One region of the Paenibacillus sp. JNUCC 35 genome, then DNA from elsewhere that is predicted to be linked to it. Evidence: riboswitches for the same ligand, from Rfam matches in the RefSeq annotation. Region 1 holds a riboswitch; the other holds the start of a gene.

Region 1 (10,045 bases):
TCTTCTTTGATCACCTCGCAAATAACCGCCGCGGGATACGAGCCGCTCATGCGGGCCAGGTCGACGGCCGCTTCCGTATGACCCGCGCGGCGCAGGACGCCGCCCTTTTTCGCAATCAGGGGAAATACGTGCCCCGGCCTGCGGAAATGAAGCGGCTTCGCTTCCGGATCAATGAGGGCCCGGATCGTCCGGGAGCGCTCGTGGGCCGATATCCCCGTCGTCGTTTCCGCATGATCGACGGACACCGTAAAAGCCGTCCCGTGATAATCCGTATTGCGGGATACCATGGGAGGCAGGTCCAGTTCCTGCGCCCGTTCTTCCGTGATCGGGGTGCAGACGAGTCCGCGGCCTTCCTTGATCATGAAATTGATAACCTCGGGCGTCGTTTTGTCGGCCAGGGCAATGAAATCGCCTTCGTTCTCGCGGTCCTCGTCGTCCACGACGATAATGACCTTCCCTGCGGTCAGGTCGCTGACCGCTTCTTCGATCGAATGAAACGAATAGGTTTCTCTCTCTGTCATTTTGTTCCCTCCTTCAAAAAAATACCGTTCGGCTTACCGTCAGAAAAATCCGTTCTCCGCCAAAAACTTCTCGGTCAGCCCGCCCTGTCCGGCGCGGGAATGTGTCTTCCCGCTCGGACCCGTGCGGAGCAGTTTTTCAATATATTTCCCAAGCACGTCGCATTCGATGTTCACGCTGTCCCCGGGCTGTTTGTCCTGCAGAATCGTCTGGGCCAGGGTATGCGGAATGATTGAAACGGCAAACGTGCTGTCGGTCACGTCTATAAGCGTAAGCGAGATACCGTCGATCGTGATGGAACCGCCCGCGATCATGTAGCGGAGGACAGCATCGTCGTCCGGCTCCAGCCGGTAGACGACCGCATTCTCCTCCGGCGTTCTCGCCCGGATCCGGGCGGTGCCGTCCACGTGGCCCTGTACGAGATGGCCGCCGAAACGTCCGTTCGCCGGCATCGCCCGTTCCAGGTTGACGCGTGCTCCCGTCTGAAGCGAGGCCAGGTTCGTTTTGCGGTATGTCTCCGGCATGACATCGACGGAAAAGGTCTCCTTGTCATAAGCGACGACGGTCAGACAGACGCCGTTGACGGCTATACTGTCGCCGAGCTTTACATCTTCCAGCACCAGGCGTGCGCCGAGGGTCAGGACCATCGCCTGGCCCTGCTTGTGTATGCGGCGCATAACGCCGATTTCTTCGATTAATCCGGTAAACATGATGAACCCTCCTTCTCGGCGTACTGCGGGTAACCCGTGAGACAGACGTCTTCGCCGACGGTCTCGACGGTCATCCGCGCCAGCCGGATCGCCTCGCTCATGCGGCCGAATCCGGCGAACGACGCGTTGTCCGGCGCCTCCGGCCCGCCGCCGATCCATTTCGGGGCGAAAAACAGCACCGCCTTGTCCACCAGGCCGTTCTCCAGCATCGCCCCGCAGAGCCGTCCTCCGCCTTCCAGGAGGACGGAGGGCACCTCCCGCTCGCCCAGCAGCCGCATCGCGAGCGGGAGATCGACGTGCGGGCCGCTGCCGCACGCCAGCACTTCGGCGCCGAGGGCTTCAAGCTCTTCGCGCTTGGCGGGATCGGCGCCGGCGGTTGTCAGGATGAGCGTCGGCCGCTCATCCTGCTGCCGCAGCACCCGCGCGGACAGCGGCGTCCGGAGCTGCGAATCGACGACGATTCGCAGCGGATGGAGCGCCGGCACGGACAGCCGGGTGGTCAGCTCGGGATCATCGGCAAGCACGGTGCCGATGCCGACCATGATCGCGGCGTGGCGGTGCCGCATCGCGTGGACGAGCTCGCGGGCGGGCGCGCCGGTGATCCACTTGCTGTCGCCGGTTTTGGCGGCGATCTTGCCGTCAAGCGTACTCGCGGATTTCATCGTGACGAAGGGCAGGCGCGTCACGATGAATTTGTTGAACGCCTCGTTCAAGGCGTTCGCCTCGTCCGCGAGCAGACCGGCCTCCACATCGATGCCCCGGCTCCGCAGTCTCGCGATCCCCGATCCCGCCACGAGCGGGTTCGGGTCTACGGTCGCGACGACGACCCGGCGGATGCCGCTCTCGATGAGCCGGTCGCTGCACGGCGGCGTCTTGCCGTAATGGCTGCACGGCTCCAGCGTGACGTAAGCCGTGGCGCCTTCAGCTTCGCGGCCGGCCATCTTCAGCGCGTGCACTTCCGCGTGGCCCTCTCCCCGCTTCAGATGGGCGCCCATGCCGACGATGCGGCCGTCTTTGACGACGACGCAGCCGACGACGGGATTGATGCCCGTCTGTCCGAGCGCCGCCTGGGCCATTTGCAGCGCCAGGCGCATGTAACTTTCGTCCTGTAAAGGTTGAAACATGAGCGGTCTCCTTTCCGGGAAGGGAATTGGCTCTTCCCTCTTTTCTGCCTCAGCAGCGTTCCGGCTTGGTTCGTTCTGTGTGTAGTCTCTCCCGCATCGGCCAAAATGTTGAACCTGAAAAAGCCCCTGTCCGTTTCGGACAAGGGCGGTTTATGGAATAGCAAGAACGCGCGTGAAGCCAGTCTGCGGGTACGGGAAAGTACCTCCGATCCCCTTAATAAGGGAACGGATACGGGATTCTCCGGCAGGTATGCCAAAGAAACGTGCTGCTACCACACATTTCGGATCTTGCTTGCAGAAAGGACGTTATCGGAAATAACGGCAGTGGAAAGATAGCACAAGCTAAGGCCTCGATGGCCCGCCGTCCGGTCTCGCCGCTGCGTATGAACTTTAGAGCACAAATAAGCCGGCCAACCCAGGCCGCGTATGTACCTAAAAAAGCCCTTTCTGCGCGAATGCAGGTAAAGCTGCGTATGCAGACTGAATCGTTTCGTTCTCCTTCTCCCATCCAGACTTTAACTGTCGGTCTCGGACTCTCACCAAGTCAGCCGGGTTGTCCTGCGTTCGAACGCTTAAAAACAGACAAGCCGGGTCACGGACTGAGCTGCAGACCGGATAACCGGTACTGCGGCAACACCGCCGGTAGGGACTTTCACCCCGCCCCGAAGGATTGATTCAATCTTATTCGATTGTTGACTGAATAGTACCATTGTCATTTCCAAATTGCAAGTGTCAAGTTGACTAGTCCGGTCGGAAAACGGTATAAGCAGGGCCGAATCGGGGAAAGGCTGGATAAGTCTGTCCTATGGATGTCATGCGAAAAAAAGCGGAACGGGTCTCACATCAAGGAAGGATGCTTATGTCCCGTACCTAAATGGAGATTGCGGCGGAAGGACAGAAGGGTATTCCACCATCCGGATATTTAAGCAAGTGCCCGGAAAACCCGGACGATCATCTTATACGAAAGGGAAGCCGAATAAATGAAAAGGAACACAGACTTTACCCGAAAGGGCCTGAAGGCGGCCAAAAACACGGCGGCTGTCGGCTTTGCAAACCTATATCATGGCCATTCTGACGCGATCCCCGTTATTGTGCGCGGCCGTGTACTCCATGAGGGATTGGCAGCCTGCGGATGGGATAAAGCGCGGCTCTGGGACGAACTCGGTAAAGCCGGCGTGGATTCTCTGCTGGATGTTGCGTACGCGGAAATACGCCGCGATGCCCTGAACCTGAAAAGCCCCTGATCAGCCGCTTTCTTACAGCGGTTGTCCAGGGGCTTTTGGGTTCATTCCTTACACTTCGACGATTTCAACTTTCTCCATCGTGTCGCGGCCTTTGAACGCGTCCACATATTCCATGCCTTTGGTTACTTTGCCGAAAACCGTGTGCTGGCCGTCAAGATGAGGCTGCGGCTGGTAGCAGATGTAGAACTGGCTGCCGCCCGTGTTGCGTCCGGCGTGAGCCATTGCAAGCGTTCCGCGCTCGTGTTTGTTCGGGTTGATTTCGCAGTCGATCGTGTATCCGGGACCGCCGGTGCCGGTGCCTTGAGGGCAGCCGCCTTGGGCTACGAAGCCCGGAATAACGCGGTGGAAATTGAGTCCGTTGTAGAAACCGGAATTAGCCAGTTTCTCGAAGTTTGCCACTGTGTTCGGGGCATCCTTTTCAAAGAGGTCGATCAGCACTTCGCCGCCGCCTGCCATTGTGATTTTCGCTTGTTTTGCCATGTGGGACACTCTCCTTTTATGTATCGGTTCCTGCTTAGATTGCGGGGTACATGATTGTGAAAGCAATCTCTTTCATTGTACTCCATATTGGATGGATGTACAAATAAGCGTCACTTTTACGAGTCAGGTTCGTCCGTCTGTTAACGGGAACCGTTCACTATCTTTCGCTGCGCTGCAGCACTTTCCAAGCGTATAGAGTAAAAAAACAAACCGGAGGGAGTCCTCCGGCTTGTTTGGCCGTTATCGGGACGTTATGCCCGTCTATGGATGAAAATCAGCGGACCGGCTGAATTTGTTTCATCCGTTCCGGCACGACATCGTTGCGGACCAGATCTTCGTACGTTTCCCGTTTGACCGCCATGTCGGCCATTCCGTCTTTTACGAAAACGACGGCGGGTCTGCGAATCCGGTTGTAGTTGCTGGCCATGGAGTAATTGTACGCTCCCGTACTGGCAACGGCCAGTATATCACCCGTCTCGACGAGAGGAAGCTCCACGTCCCAGATCAGCATATCGCCGCTTTCGCAGCACTTGCCCGCGATGGAGACCGTCTCCTGAGACGGCTCCGAAGCCCGGTTCGCCAGCATCGCTTCGTACTGGGACTGGTAAAGGGCCGGGCGGGGATTATCCGTCATGCCCCCGTCTACGGAAACATATTTGCGAACGCCGGGAATATCCTTGTTCGTTCCTACGGTGTACAAAGTCGTTCCGGCATCGCCGACGATACTCCGGCCCGGTTCGATCCAGATCTCCGGCATCGGATAAGAAACGGCCTCGAAGCGGGTTTTGACCGCTTCCGCGATCGCTTCGACATAGGTCGACATCGGCAGAGGCGTGTCGCCTTCCACATAGCGGATTCCGAAGCCGCCGCCCAGGTTGATGACCGAGAAAACCACGTTCAGCTCATCCCGTACCTGCGAGGCGAACTGGGCCACCTTCTCGGCTGCCACCCGGAAACCTTCGACCTCGAAAATTTGCGATCCGATATGGGAATGAACGCCGAGCAGGAGCAGATGATTCGCCTCGGCGGATTCTTTGACCGCTTCGAAAGCGGCCCCGTTCCCGAGGTCGAATCCGAACTTCGAATCGATCTGGCCGGTGGAAATATATTCGTGCGTATGGGCTTCGACGCCCGGTGTTATTCTCAGCAGAATCGGTACGCGCTTGCCTTTCGAACCCGCAATCGCATCCAGCATGCGGAGCTCCGTGAAGTTATCGACGACGAAACAGCCGATTCCGGCGTCAAGCGCCATTTCGATCTCGGCCGGCGTCTTGTTGTTGCCGTGGAAGTGTATGCGCTCGGGAGGAAAACCCGCCTGAAGGGCCGTAAACAGCTCCCCGTCGGATACGACGTCCAGGGACAGTCCTTCCTCCGCTACGATGCGGCACATCGCCATGACACAGAATGCTTTGCTTGCGTAAGCAACCTGAAATTTTAATCCGGACGCCTGAAAAGCATCGACAAACTCGCGGCAGCGCCTGCGCACGAGCGCCTCATCCACAACATATAACGGTGTTCCATAGCGGGCGGCCAGTTCCGTGGTATCCACACCGCCGACTTCCAAATGGCCTAGAGCGTTAACTCGGCTTGTTCCATGAAGATGCATCGTCCGTTTCCCCTCTTCGTTATCCGTATCCATGACTGCTTCCGTCTTGTTTCTCCATTACATTATTAACTAAAGTAACACAATGTCACTTAGCTGACAATACAACTTTCACGGAAGCGGACAAGCCGGATAGGACGCGCTGTCATTCGGGCGCGGGCTGACGGGTCCCGTCTTTGGAACGCGTGATGCTGAGCCTTGTTTTGTGCGTCAGAACCGGCAGACGGAACAAGATGTTCAGCAGCCCCATCGCATTGAACGGAAGGAAAGGCCACATGTACGGAGCCGTGTGCGAACGCTGGAGGGACAGGAACATCAGCCATACCGTAGTTGCGATGACGAAACCCGGAACTTTGAAGAGCGCCACCGAAAACAGCAGGATAAGCCGGACGATCCGGTTGGCTAAACTCAGCTCGTAGCTGGGTGTGGCGAACATGCCGATCGTCGCGATTGAAATGTAGAATATAATCTCATTCGTGAACAGCCCCGTTTTAACGGCAATGTCTCCGATGAGAATGGCCGCGACCAGCCCCATGGCAACGGATAAAGGCGTCGGCGTATGAACGGAAGCCATCCGCATCAGATCGATCCCGAGTTCGGCCAGAAGAAACTGGATGAGAACCGGGATTTTGCCCGGATTTTGCGGTCCGATAAACTCCAGGCCGGTCGGTTTGAGACCGGGTTCTAATACCATCAGGTACCAAAGCGGCAAAAGAAACAGCGAAGCCAATATTCCCAGAAAACGGACCCAGCGCAGATAGGAACCGATAATCGGAAGCTGCCGATACTCTTCCGCATGCTGCAGATGATGGAAGAACGTCGACGGCATGATCATGACACTCGGCGAAGTATCGGACATCAAAATAACGTGCCCCTCCAGCAGATGGGCGGACGCCACATCGGGCCTCTCCGTGTAGCGAACCAGCGGATACGGGTTCCAGCCTTTCGCTACGATTGCCTCCTCCAGTTGCTTCTCGGCCAGCGGAATTCCGTCAAGATCCACGTTCTTGACTTTGTCACGGATGGCCTCAACCAGCTTCGGATTCGCGATATCGTCGATATAGCCGATGCAGATATCGGTGCTGGTCCGCTTCCCCACCTGCATAATTTCGGCCCGCAGCTTCGGGTCGCGGACCCTTCTTCTCACAAGCGCCACGTTCGTCATCAGCGTTTCCACGAATCCGTCCCTTGAGCCGCGCACGACTCTTTCGAGGTCAGGCTCTTCTGTCGAACGGACGGGGAAGTTTTTGGCGTCGACGACGAGCGCCGTCTTTTCGCCTTCGATAAAAACGCCGGTCGCCCCGGTCATGACCTGGCCGATGACTTCTTTCATCGTCTGGTACGGCGACACTTGGATGTGCGGAATGAGATATTCTTTGAGGCTCTCGGCCGGACTATTCTCCATCGCGGCGTGGTCCGCGTAACTTAGCCGGTCCAGGACCATCGTGAGCACCTGGTCTTTGGCCAATCCGTTTACGAAGTAAAAGCCGACCCGGATCGAGCCGAACACCATCTCGCGCAGCACAAGGTCAAACGATGTCCCCAGGCCCGAACGCTCTTCCAGCATATCCTTGACTTCCTGCATCGAGAGCGGGATCGGGTCGTCCACCGGTTTCGATGCATCGCCATTCGACGGCCCCTTGCCCTTCTGGCCTTGTTTATCCCCCTCGGCGCCGGAAACCTGCTTCTGCTGCCCGGTGCCCTCGCTGCGTCTGACGTCTGGCGCGGCGCCGTGGCCTTCGGCGTTCGGCGGCTGCTCTCCGCCGCCTTGATCCGCAGACGAACGCTTCCGGGAGAAAGAAGCTTGAATAGGACCCTTGTTCCCATCCTGCAACAGCTTCTTGATCCCGAAAGCCTCTTCTTCCGGCATGCCCCCGGAACGGTCCTGCTCCTTGCTTCCGCTTTCACGGCCCGGGGATTCTTCCGGGGACCTTGGTCCGGCCCGGAAGCCTTTACTTGCTTCGGACCCTTTGCCGGATCGGGCAGCGCCGCCTGATTGGTCGTCGCGGGTTCCGGTTCGTAATCCGGCGGCGGTTCCGCCGTCCCCTGATTCACACCGCGATTCGTCCGGTTTTCCGGCTCCTTGCGCCGGTTCCTGTCTTTCCCGTCCGGGCGCTCCTTTTTCCGGAGTCTCTTCCGGGGCATTCGCCCGGCTTTGCAACTGATCCTCACGCCCGGTATCCCCGGCGTTTTTGTTCAGCTCCGTGCCCGATGGGGCATTCTCCTCCATCTCCGGAGCGGCAAAAACGTTGCCTTCCTCATCGATCTGGAGGGCGGGAGCTTTAGATCTGTCATCGGCGTCGGCACCGGAACCGGAAATTTCTCCCGCCCCCCCATGTCTGCGGTCTTTATCTTTCACCATCATCTTACCGATCAACTTCTTCATGCGTACTCCTCCTCAGCCTCAATAAATAAACCATTCGAACAAGGAGCCCAGAACCTTGCCTGCGATCATGGCCATGAGCAGCCATACCATATAGGACGTCATGCCCACCCGTTTGGCGAGAACCGGCAGGACATTGATGATTTCCGTCAGGGCCGCGGACAGCATGCCTATAAACGCTCCCGCAAACAACCCGAAAATACCGGTCCACCAGACAGGAGCGGACAGCTTCCAGTTAAAGAAATCCATCAAGGTAAAAACCAGCGAACCGGCAATGACCGCGATCTCGCAGCTGCGGATGCGGTTTTGAGCCCAGCTTACCTGAAGCAGCCGCGGTATGATATCCAGCACTAACAGGAAAGCCACCATCCCGCTGCCGACCGCGATACCCCCGGCAAGTCCTATCACGACCGCAGCAGACCAGCCCAGCAGCGTGATCATGGGGAAGACTCTCGCTTCCCGCGGTTTAAAGACTGATATTCTTCGGCTATCGTATAGCGGTCGATGTTTTCCTGATAGGTAAACATCTCGACTTCGAGCGGGCTCGGCTCTTCGTTGAATTTTTTCTTAAAAAAGTGATTAAAAAAAACCGCCATGCCGATCCCGATACCAAGCGAATACGGAATTTGCAGAAACAGCGGATGCTCGGTCTTTTTGCCGGTTACAAGCTCATACACCCGCTGATGCACCTCCAGCATGCTTACGTCCGCATGAAAATTCATAATCGTAAGGCCCGACCCGATAAAAAGCAGAACCCAAACCGCCGCGAGAAACAATAGATTAGGTTTACGAGTACCGGAATCGATCTCCACGAGCGTATGCGGCTCGCCGAAATGTTCAATTTGCAGATTAGGGTGCACGTTTTTGACAGCCGCCACGATGCTGAGCATATCGATCAGAATACGGTTGCCGTCCTTGACTTTCGGTTGGACCAGCACAATCCCCCGAAGCGTGCTTTCATACGCGGGCTCGACAATCATCTGGGCGACCCTCCCCAAGGTGACCGGTTCCCGGGCGGGTACCCGTATTCTGCGGCGCAAGCGGATATAGAGACAGGCGTCTGCGGTTCGATTCAACCCTCATCCCCCCAAAAACATCCTTTTGCCAGTAGTATGCGGCGCATTCGGCAGAATCATCCAAGGAAAGGTCCCCAAACTTTGCACGAGGCGCATCCTCCGCTTAAATCCCGCCATGCATAAAAAATTCCCTCCGAGGAACATTAGGAACGAACAAGCTTTTCCAACTTTCAAACAGGTGGTGAACACCCATGTCTCGAATTGCTCTTACCCTGATTATCGTAGGCGCGCTCAATTGGCTCCTCGTAGGTATCTTCGAGTGGGATCTGGTATCCGCGATTTTCGGCGGTGAAGTGCACCGTACCTCTTCCGCCTTCAGCCGGATCATTTATACACTGGTCGGATTGGCGGGCATCTACAGCCTTTCGTTCTTCTTTCGGGACGATGCGACCGTACGTTAACCAGGCATTTCCTCCGGCCCTGCTCCGGAGGGAAATCGGGGACGGGTCCACGAAACGTTTCAGCTCCCGGCGGGCGGACGAATCGTGGATTTTTTTCGCGTCCGCTCCGGCAAAAAGAAAAAAGACCAGACCGCTATTGAGCGATCTGGTCTTTTATGGATTGCAAGATTTTTTTCTCCAGCCTGGATACTTGGACCTGTGAAATGCCGAGCCTGCTGGCGACCTCCGACTGCGTCTGATCCCGGAAATACCGGAGATACACGATCAGCCGCTCCCGTTCGTTAAGAGCGCCGATGGCTTCGTTAAGTGCCAGCTTCTCGAACCATTTATCCTGGGTTTCGTCGGCGATCTGGTCCATCAGCGTGATGGGATCCCCATCGTTCTCAAAAACCGTTTCATGGATCGAGGAGAGCGGCTTGCTCGCCTCCTGGGCGAAGACGACTTCCTCCGGCGTAATCCCCAGCGCATCCGCGACCTCCTTGATCGTCGGAAGGCGGTTCATGCC
Region 2 (10,045 bases), 630 kb from region 1:
TATATTCTTGACTCTACTATTTACTATTATTGAGGATAAGCTCGAACAAAACCATTACCATGGCCATATCCTGCACCTTTGTTTGTTAATCTAACCTTATAAGACCCGGCTGGTACATTTGACCAGCCAATGGTTTTATTTTGAGATGTTAATTGGTCATATACTCTTTCCGATTGAAACGGTTTATTAGTTTTTACATCAATAAGTTCGTAGAGCATATCTACTTTTCCAGTTGCACCGTTATAATAATCGGTAGACCACTGTACTAGAGTAATATAGACCGCCGCCGTTGTGTTGAAGGTTGTTGTCCCTTTAGTAAGTAATGGATCAGACGCTCTTCCTAAATCGGAAAATTCATAAGAAAACCCGGTCTCATCTTGTGGGGCTACCAATTCAGAAATCTTTGGTGCAGTTATCTGCTTCTGGGAATCTGACGTAGCTGGTGTCTTAGCATTACCAATAGCAGCGAATGAAATAATAGATGCAAAGGCAACGCCAAATGTTGCAATTTTCTTTAAGTTGTTCATATTGTTTCCCTCCATGAATTATTTTATTTCTGGTAACCTAAATATACTGAGAACATAAGCATAGTATAATAGGAAATTCCAATATTGTAAAAAAAAGTAATATATGTAAAATGATTAGCGGTAAATAAATGCTTCATTATTAATGTCTTGAAGAATTATTCCACACCCCTTTCTTTTCAATAAAATGAAGAGTTTAATGCGAGAAAATAAAATGAAAGAGTCCCTGCTAGAAAGCAAGGACTCCCGCAAATCAATTTGTTCTTACTACAGTAAAACTACCGGTCTCCCAATCGCCAAGCCATTTATCCCAATCCCCATATGCATAAATTTTAAGGAGGACTGTAAGGGATGCTTGTGAATTAACGGGAACTATACTAGATACAGACGCGTCGAGAGTGACTGAGGAACCTATTGTTCCACTTCCTACCTTAACCATCTCTTTACCATTATCCAGATAGAGTTCGTAGTAAGCTGCACCTGTGGTTGATTTTTCTGCTGTAATTTTGATTTTGCTCGTGCCAGGTCCGTAACTATTAGCGTCCGTGTAAACCCTTGCCCTGATGTTATTTTTAGTTTGCCATCCTGAATCTGCCAGAGGTGTAATTAATCCTTGAGGAGATACAGCATTTTGTTCTGCAAAAGCTACGGATGATACAGAGCTAAGAAGTAAGGCAGCCGATAAAAATGAAACAATAGATTTTTTCATAGTAATCCTCCTTCAATTGTAAATACTTGTATATTGTACTACATATTTAAATAAATAGCTTTAAATTATTTGTAAACATTTTATTTACATGTTATTGAAATAATATATGGAAGTATAAACAATGAACCAAAATTGGATTCGAAACTGGTGTACATGCAAGGGCGGGTATTAGAGAGAACAAAACATATATGACAAAAGCACATACAGATACAATACTCAGTTTGTGAAGGGAATGCTTTGAAGTCACCTTTCACACTATACAGAGCAAAAAGATGTGTAAAAAAGTATTGTAAAGAAACATTAGGAGTGAGTAGACGCGTAAAATGGGAGTAGCTTCGAAAGAGGCGTGAAAGCCAAAGCGACATATGGAGAAGGTGATTATGGGCGAACCTTTTGGGGTTCATCTATAAACGTAACCAATTATGGAGTTTGGTAAGTATTACGAAGGTCCAGAATCTGGATATGCAGAAGTTTACTCTAAAATGCAAGTTGACAGTATGCTTAGCTTTAAAGGTCTGGGTTTAGTTCTTAACAGTGACACAGTTAGAATTCATGTGGGTTTAAGTTTCAGAAAAGCTTTAAGGGAAGACAAATAATTATTTATTTCTCCCTTTAAATAACAAAAGAATTAAATATATATTAACTGAAGCAAATACGCAGAATAGATTAAATAAATAAAAATAAATAGTATAATTAAATTAAATTTGATGCTATATGGTTGAGATAAGTCGATTGGTTCCAGTAAGCAACTTTGACGAGGCTACTCACATCTCAGTAGACTATTTGAATTAATTCAAATTCATAACTAATGTAGAATGGATGGGGCTATCCCCCATCCATTGATATTATTTGATCTTAAATAATGATTAATGTGTGTCTTTAGGGCAGACCTACCCATGTGAGATTAGGAACAAAATATAGTTAAGAATTTAATATATATAGATGATAATGATAACTATTCGAAAATCTTATCAACTGTCCGTTTTTTTAATCATTTATATGACGGAGTAAAAGAGTAGTGCTTGATGCATCGAGTGAGTAAACAATTATCGGAGGTAATGGTGGAGCGGCGCCAGGATAATGCGCTAGTAGTTATTCCGTCGAGTGGAAATATGTCTATGCATGCTCCTACTCAAAAAGGAAAGAGCAAGGGTTGCCACAGGATCAAATGTGAAGTTTGGATTCCCGAAGAAGCAATTAAAAGAGGTGAAATAATGTCGGACAGATTGAATAGAACCTTGTGCTCAATACAGAATTCAGTCATTCAAAAAAGAGCCCGAAAAGATTGGCTATGTTATTATAACGCATCATGACAGCGTAACGGGCGAAGTTGTATCTTATTACGGAAACTAATAGATCACTACGAAATTTTAATTTTATAGAATAGACAGGAAACAAAAACACCCAAACTGGGTGCTAAGTAAATGTATCTTAAGATTAATTTTCGATTACAATACCGTTTAATTTGAGATTGACCAAGTTTGCAATTGTATCTCCTACAGGGCAAGTTTCTTCTACGAACTTAACGAATTCCTCAACTCGTTCTCTAGGCGCATCTGTTTTGATATAAAAAGTGTAACGAATGTCAGAGTATCCTGGACGAACATCTGCCTTCTTAAAGAATCCATCCAAATCCAAATCACCTTCGACTTCTACTCGAAAGTCTTCAAGATTTATATTAAACTTTTTAGCATATACTCTGGCTACAATTGATTGACACGCACCTAATGAACCAAGTAACACTTCAACTGGATTCATCCCAGTGTCCGTTCCTCCCAGACTTTTAGGTTCGTCAATAGTAAACTCAAAATTTCTTGAACTAACTTTTACAACTACACCTTCTTGCAAGTGTGCCGATGCCTTAAATGTTGTAGTAGCTATTTTACTCACTCCTTTGGATTAAAAAGATTCAAGATAATAATACCATATACGGCTTTTATAGTGTTGTTTTGAATGCACTCATACAATAAAATGTTACTTTTAAAGTTTTTGATGAATTAATAAATTGATGCATTATGTATATGTAATTGAGAATAGATTAGGTTAATTACAGTAGAAAAAATAATTACAAAAACGTGACTACCCAGAGGCTTTTAAACAATATAAACTATCATGTAGTAACAAAGGGGAGTTATTAGGTCGTTGTCAGATCGTACCAACAAAGAATGAAAAATGCATTGCTAATTTATTTGGACAATATGGATATGGAGTTCAAAAAAGACATACGGACTATATTGCATTGCGTGGAGCATTAAACGAATTAAAGTCTTTAGCGATGAAATCGGATCAGTCGATTGCTCTGCCGTACAATATTGGTTGCGGCTTAGCTGGTGGAGATTGGGATATAGTAGGACAAATCATTGAGGAAGTTTTCATTGATTATGATGTGACACTATATAAGTTCGAATGAAATACAGGCTGTTTGGTCGAACTAATATTTAGACAATAAAACTATGGTTTTATTGTACGAAGATATGAAGAAAGCCCTCTATTTGAGGGCGTTAAAGTCTTTATTGTATTTACATAGCACCAATTGTAGCAACCGCACTCATTTTACTAGCAGATAGCCAGGCATACGGGCTGTATACCATATTGGCAATATAACTATGACCATCTATAGCTATATTAGAACCATAATAAAAAGCCATCCAAGGTATCTTTGAACAATAAACTTTATCTTGATCTCCTAACGTATTGACTAGGCTGAACGTTGCGTTTGGATGAGTGCTTACATAGCTCTTTGCCCAAAACCCAGCATTAATAGCCTGAGAGGAAGCACCTGTCCATCGCATTACTTTAGTATTAGGGCGCTTCTTAAACCAATCGTCTAAAGATGTAAGTCCTGGATTGTAACCCGAGCCTTCAATGCTAACCGTTACACCATCCCAGTCGCCTACAATAGCTGCGTGCCCGTGTAGTCCAGAACTACGAGTATCATTTGTAACCAAAACGTCTCCAGGAATTACACTAACACTGGTTCCAGGATAAACACGTCCACCACCAGGAGGAACAGAGTAAACTGTATTGTCAGAAGTGGACTCGTTTGCAAATATAGTAACAGGAAAAATAAAAATCAGTGCCATTACTAGAGATAGTATTTTTGAAATATTTTTAGACATTCTAACTCTCCCACATATCTTATTCGCTGGCCAACTAGATAAATTTACCATATTAATATAATTGAGTCAAACATGCTTGTATTTACCTTTTAATTATTACTCAATATGCTTCTGTCCATTTCTGCTTGATTGATATATCTTTCCATCTGTATCTTCACTATAGTAATAAGTGTTTTCAGGTTCATCCTTAAATTGAACCGCAACTGCGTAATCATTAATACCAACAAATTTTTGCGCCTTAACTGTTTTGAATGTGTAGTCCTTTGCTTCAAAACCCTTGGTTTTAAGATGCTCTACTGTTCTTTTTTCAAGAGATTGACTGATTGCAGTGTTGATTTTTATTTCACTTCCGTAATAATCTCCAATAAAAAAACCTATAGCCAACATTAAGACAAATAACACAATAAGCCAAATTTTACGAATAGTTTTCACTCTCCTTGGTGTAAAAGAATAAAAATTCGAATAGAGGGAGCCTTGTGAAACGCACTCACAGGGCTTAGAGATGATTATTGAAACGCAATCAATATACTATATATAGTAAAATATGTAAAGTTCTATATTGGTTAATGAAAAGATAAATTGATGAACGGCTATTTATATAAATGAAAATATGCGATACATGAAGGCGATTTTACTGAAAGATAACTACACCGTTTATCATCTTCACAACGAACTTAGCAATCCAACAACAAGCATGGTTATGGATTCTACCACTAAGTTTAATTCAGTATTTAAGATTGGCAAGAGAACTAGAAATGAAGTATTTTTGTTTTTGATGGCAAATGGGTTAAGATAGAAGATCAATTCGAAGAATGGATCACAAGTTGTTTCATAAAAAAGTAAAAGAAAGAGAGCAGTTAAATCAAGCGATACACGATAATGAACGTCGCGGATTTAAAGTTGTACAAAAATGGGAACAGCCAAATATAAAAAGGACGGGTCGATAGCGCGTGTTATATTTTGTGCTAAGATGCTAAAAGAAGATACACATGGAAAATAAAAATCTAAAATTTAATATCAACAAAGCAGATCTGCCTCTAGTTTTAACAGTAGAACAAATTATTCAGGTTCTAGGCTTTGGAAGAAGGAACGAATACTAATTTTAGAAACCTCCGTTTCCAGTAAGACGGGTAGGTAAAACAGCTATGATAAACGCATCTAGAGACGTGATTTTCAATTGGTTAGAAGGCAAAGAAAGCAGGGCATAAGCCCTTGCTTTTTTTAATTTAGAGTGTTAATATTTCAATTACAGTTAAGTGTTTTTTCGGCAGGTTTTTGGTAGGATTTTGTTCTGAAACGGGATGATATCAGAGGTAACGCCAGATCATCAACGGAAACGAAGATTTGCTACAAACCTAGTGGTATCAAGGGTTTCGGGTAACGAAACGACTGCTAAAGGCCACCCAAAAAACATACGAAATTGAATATTGAACCTTCGGGGTAGGGTGAAAGTCCCAACCGGCGGTGATGGGTACGCAAGTACCCTAAGCCCGCGACTCCCGGCTTTTACGGCCGGGACTGACTTGGTGCGACTCCAAGGCCGACGGTAAAGTCCGGATGGGAGAAGGTGAAAAGCAGCTTCATTAAAATTTTCATTTTAATGAAGTCTGTTTGTCGATGCCCCCGTTGAACTTCCAGCGGGGGCATCGTCTCTTTTCGGAAGGTTCAATTCAAAACATTCCACAGGGGGTTTTTGAATTGGAGAATGCTTTAGGTCTTAACGGAAAGTCCGCATTAACGAAAGGAAAAGGGATCAACGGCATCTGGTATGTCGCGCTGGGCGCCACTTTGTGGGGACTCGATCCGCTTTTCCGCATCCTGCTGCTGAAAAGCTTAACATCGGCGCAGATCGTGTTCATCGAACACCTGCTGCTCGCCTGCTACGCGCTTCCGGTCCTGATCCGGTACCGCGAACAACTGACCGGGAAGCTGACGCTGGCTGTCATCGGCGCGCTGCTGTTCATTTCATGGGGCGGATCGGCAATCGCCACGATTTTGTTCACGTCGGCGTTTGCTCATGGGAGCGCGAATGCCGTGCTGCTTTTACAAAAGCTTCAACCCTTATTCGCAATTACCTTGGCGCGCGTACTGCTGAAAGAAGCTCTGCCGGCCCGATTTTTTAAATACATCTTTTTCGCACTTGGGGGCACGTATTTGCTGACGTTCGGGTTTCAATCCCCGTCGCTGGGGCTCAAAGATCTGGGCACCATGAGCTGTCTGCTGTCGATTCTGGCCGCAATTCTCTGGGGCGGGTCCACGGTCATGGGCAAATATTTGCTGCAAAAAAATCTCGATTTCCCGATCGTAACTTCGCTCCGGTTTTTACTGGCCATTCCGCTGCTGTTTATCGTGCTGATGGCGAGCGGGGACGCCTGGCAGCTTCATAAAGGAACGGGCGAGTGGGCGCTCATTGTTGTGAACTTGCTGTTCCAGGCGTTTTTCCCGGGGCTGATCAGCATGCTGCTCTACTATAAAGGGTTGTCCTCGACCAAGGCGTTTCTCGCGACGATCGCGGAGTTGTCCTTCCCGGCCGTCGGTGTTCTGATCAACTGGCTCGTATTCGATCAGGCCCTGACAATCGGACAGCTGGCCGGCTTCCTTCTGATCTGGTCCACGTTGTGGTTTATGGGACGCACCCCGGAAAGTAAAGCCGCCGCGTCCGGCGCCAACGAAAAGCTAGACGCTTCGACCGTTTAATTGCAACGCATCCCAAAGACTGCCTAATCGGCGGTCTTTTTTTATATCCACCGAAAGCGGAACTCCACTTGCAGGGAGCGAAAGAATTGACTTTAGTTGAACCTCAGACAGGTGTGCGGGAGAGTATAGCCGGATTTCCGGAAGGATGCTATGCTAAAATAAACACAATACCATTATTTTACATAATCCCGCTAAGTGAGGTGTACGGAAATGAAGCGCCCGGCTATGCTTGACGAGATTCATGCCCTTCATCCCAATGAAGCCAAGGGCCTGCTGCTGCAAATGCTGGAGCAAGCACAGCGTTACGACGAGCTGTTGGAGAAAGAACATGCCCTTCAAAAACAAATTTTAGAGATATGGAATGGACACTTGGCCCGAAAACGGGCGGAGAACGAGGGAAGAGCAGGCCATGTCCACATTGTGATGGGACTGTCCGAAGCGGGAGCTTTGAAATCTGCGCTCAGCAGCCTGAGCAGGAGGAAGGAAAGCGAGATCCTGGCGTTCAACGATTGTTTTTCCGAAGGGCCGATCCGGGAACTGGAGACGGAGGAAGGGCGGAAGTTCCGGCTGGAATGGATGTCCGAACGTTTCAAAGGGTATGGACACGCCCAGCTAACAGGGATCCGGCACGGTTCAGATACCATTCTGGAGACTATGCGCAGCTTACCCGCCGATAAGGACATTACAATCTGGACCGGTAATCACGCCCACGAGCAGATCGGGATGCGTCTTGCCCTGTCTGTCCTTCGCGATGCTCCGAATAACGTCTATATCGGCCATGTTTCGCAGCTGTATGAAGGGATAGCCGCTCGTTTCGATCCGGTGCCGCATTCTTACGCATTCGGCTTTCTTTCCATAGAAGCGATTGAAGAAATCGTGCGGCTGCATGAAAAGCGAAAGCAGCCTTTATCGGAGCAAGCAAGGCAAGAGTACGTCCGGGAATGGGAAGAGCTGTCGGCTTCCGATGCGAAGCTTCATATCTGGTCGGACGGCAAAATAGTAGCGGCTCCCGAAGACAGTTACGACGAGACGCTCGCAGCTCTTGTCGGTCAAATGCAGCGTGGCGGCAGCGATGACGAGGAGGAATTCATCCCGGCCAGCCGGGTGATTATGGAAGCGCTGGAGAGCTGGGGCGGCGCCGTTATGTTGGAGTTCATCGAATACCGGCGGCTGTGGACGTTGATTAGCGATGGACGGCTAAGGTTTAAAGGTGTGCCGGCTGCCATGCAGTCGTATAAAGTGGCGCTGGCCGAATCATCCTGATAGGCAGAAAAAGCAGTTCGCGGCAGTTGTCCGTTAAAGGCTCCCCGAATGCAAAAAGAAAGCGCGCGCGATTCGAAATCACACTAGCACGCTAAAATGCCGGGCGTGCTGAGCCGGCTCTGCATCGCCGGAGGCCAAACCCCGACAACGCCCTTCGGCACTCAAAAAAAGCAGGTTCCCCTCATCAATCGGGAACCTGCTTTTTTTGAGTGCTACTCGCCCGCGGCGGTTTTTTTCACATCCGACGCTTTGATGCCGCGCATAATGCTTACCTCGACGCGGCGGTTTTTGGACCGGCCTTCGGACGTGCCGTTTGAATCCACCGGCCGGTACTCGCCGTATCCGATCGAGCGGAATCGGCTCGGGTCGATGGCTTTATTTTCAAGCAAAATTTTCATGAAATTCAGGGCCCGCTTGGAGCTTAAATCCCAGTTCGAATCAAACTCCTTGTTGCTGATCGGCACATTGTCGGCATGTCCGGCCACTTCGATCCGGTATTTCGGATATTGGCTCAGCATATCGGTCATGGCCTGGGCCAGAAGGCGCGATTCCGGTTTGATTACGGCAGACCCGGAGGCGAACAGCGCTTTATCCTGGATCGTGATCATTAACTGATCGTCGTTCAGGGTCGTAGTCAGCTCGGAGCCCAGCTTGTTGTCCGTGATGTATTGATCGAGCTTCTGTTTAAGCTTCTCGAGATCGGCCTGCTCGGCCTCATACTGCTTTTGCAGCGCGTCGCTTTCCGACGGGTTCGGGTTGTCATGCTGCTTGAGTGCGGTACTGGTGTCCCGGTTCAATGGGATTTTGGCGGAAGTTTCGAACGTCCCGGTTCCCCCGGTAAAAGCGGAGTTCAAAGCCCGCATAATACTGTCGTATTTTTTCGAGTCCACCTGGCTGGAAGCGAACAAAATAATGAACAGGGCCAGCAGAAGCGTCAGAAGGTCGGCATAAGGGATGAGCCAGGACTCATCCAGATGCTCCTCATGATGTTCTTTCCTGTGCTTTTTACTCATCGTCCATACCCGATTGTTTCGAGGAGTCCTCGTCTTCACGCTGGGAGCTTGGGACGAATACGAGCAGCTTCTGTTTGACGGCGGAAGAAGAAATACCGGCCTGAATGGATAGGAGTCCTTCCACCATCATCAGCTTCAGCATGACTTCTTTTTTGGATTTCTGTTTCAGTTTATTGGCGATGGGATGCCAGAGAACGTAACCGGAAAAAATACCGAGAAGAGTCGCGACGAAAGCCGCGGAGATCAGATGGCCGAGCTTCTCGATTTCGTTCAGGTTGCTCAGCGCCGCGATCAAGCCGACAACCGCTCCCAATACCCCCAGAGTAGGGGCGTACGTTCCCGCCTGCGTAAAGATTTGAGCGCCGTTCCGGTGCCGATCTTCCATAGCCGCAATATCTTCCATCAACACTTCGCGTACGAAGTCCTGATCATTGGCGTCGATAATCATCCGCATTCCGCTTTTAAGGAAGGGATCGTCAATTTCGTTCACTTTTTCTTCGAGAGAAAGGAGGCCTTCGCGGCGGGTAAGAGCTGTCCAGTCCGCCACCATATTAATGAGGTCTTTTTTGGGCATAAGCTTTTGCTCGGTGAAAACGATTTTCAACAATTTAGGAAAATTTTTAAGTTCTTCGCCCGAAAATCCGATAAAAAGAGTGGCCGCCGTCCCGACGAAAATAATGAGCAGAGCGGCGGGGTTGAACAGAGCAGTCAGGCTGGCCC

What was found. Region 1 has a riboswitch for FMN ahead of ribD (bifunctional diaminohydroxyphosphoribosylaminopyrimidine deaminase/5-amino-6-(5-phosphoribosylamino)uracil reductase RibD). Riboswitches for the same ligand answer to the same signal wherever they lie in the genome.
Region 2: another riboswitch for FMN. It lies ahead of AC2TF6_RS16020 (DMT family transporter); the one in region 1 lies ahead of ribD (bifunctional diaminohydroxyphosphoribosylaminopyrimidine deaminase/5-amino-6-(5-phosphoribosylamino)uracil reductase RibD).

Annotation. Positions count from the first base shown of each region.
Region 1 is NZ_CM177771.1:4,167,365-4,177,409, forward strand. It holds gene AC2TF6_RS18705 (bifunctional 3,4-dihydroxy-2-butanone-4-phosphate synthase/GTP cyclohydrolase II) at 1-521, opposite strand, end outside; gene ribE (riboflavin synthase) at 561-1,229, opposite strand; gene ribD (bifunctional diaminohydroxyphosphoribosylaminopyrimidine deaminase/5-amino-6-(5-phosphoribosylamino)uracil reductase RibD) at 1,214-2,353, opposite strand; FMN riboswitch at 2,846-3,027, opposite strand; gene AC2TF6_RS18720 (hypothetical protein) at 3,334-3,597, shown strand; gene AC2TF6_RS18725 (peptidylprolyl isomerase) at 3,646-4,077, opposite strand; gene lysA (diaminopimelate decarboxylase) at 4,352-5,683, opposite strand; gene AC2TF6_RS18735 (spore germination protein) at 5,826-8,066, opposite strand; gene AC2TF6_RS18740 (stage V sporulation protein AB) at 8,085-8,504, opposite strand; gene AC2TF6_RS18745 (stage V sporulation protein AA) at 8,501-9,139, opposite strand; gene AC2TF6_RS18750 (DUF378 domain-containing protein) at 9,331-9,540, shown strand; gene sigF (RNA polymerase sporulation sigma factor SigF) at 9,674-10,045, opposite strand, start outside.
Region 2 is NZ_CM177771.1:3,537,118-3,547,162, reverse strand. It holds gene AC2TF6_RS16045 (hypothetical protein) at 27-527, opposite strand; gene yqgA (cell wall-binding protein YqgA) at 778-1,233, opposite strand; gene AC2TF6_RS16035 (OsmC family protein) at 2,671-3,114, opposite strand; gene AC2TF6_RS16030 (hypothetical protein) at 3,753-4,352, opposite strand; gene AC2TF6_RS16025 (DUF3139 domain-containing protein) at 4,449-4,784, opposite strand; FMN riboswitch at 5,780-5,925, shown strand; gene AC2TF6_RS16020 (DMT family transporter) at 6,051-7,049, shown strand; gene AC2TF6_RS16015 (DUF1835 domain-containing protein) at 7,260-8,312, shown strand; gene motB (flagellar motor protein MotB) at 8,525-9,325, opposite strand; gene motA (flagellar motor stator protein MotA) at 9,318-10,045, opposite strand, start outside.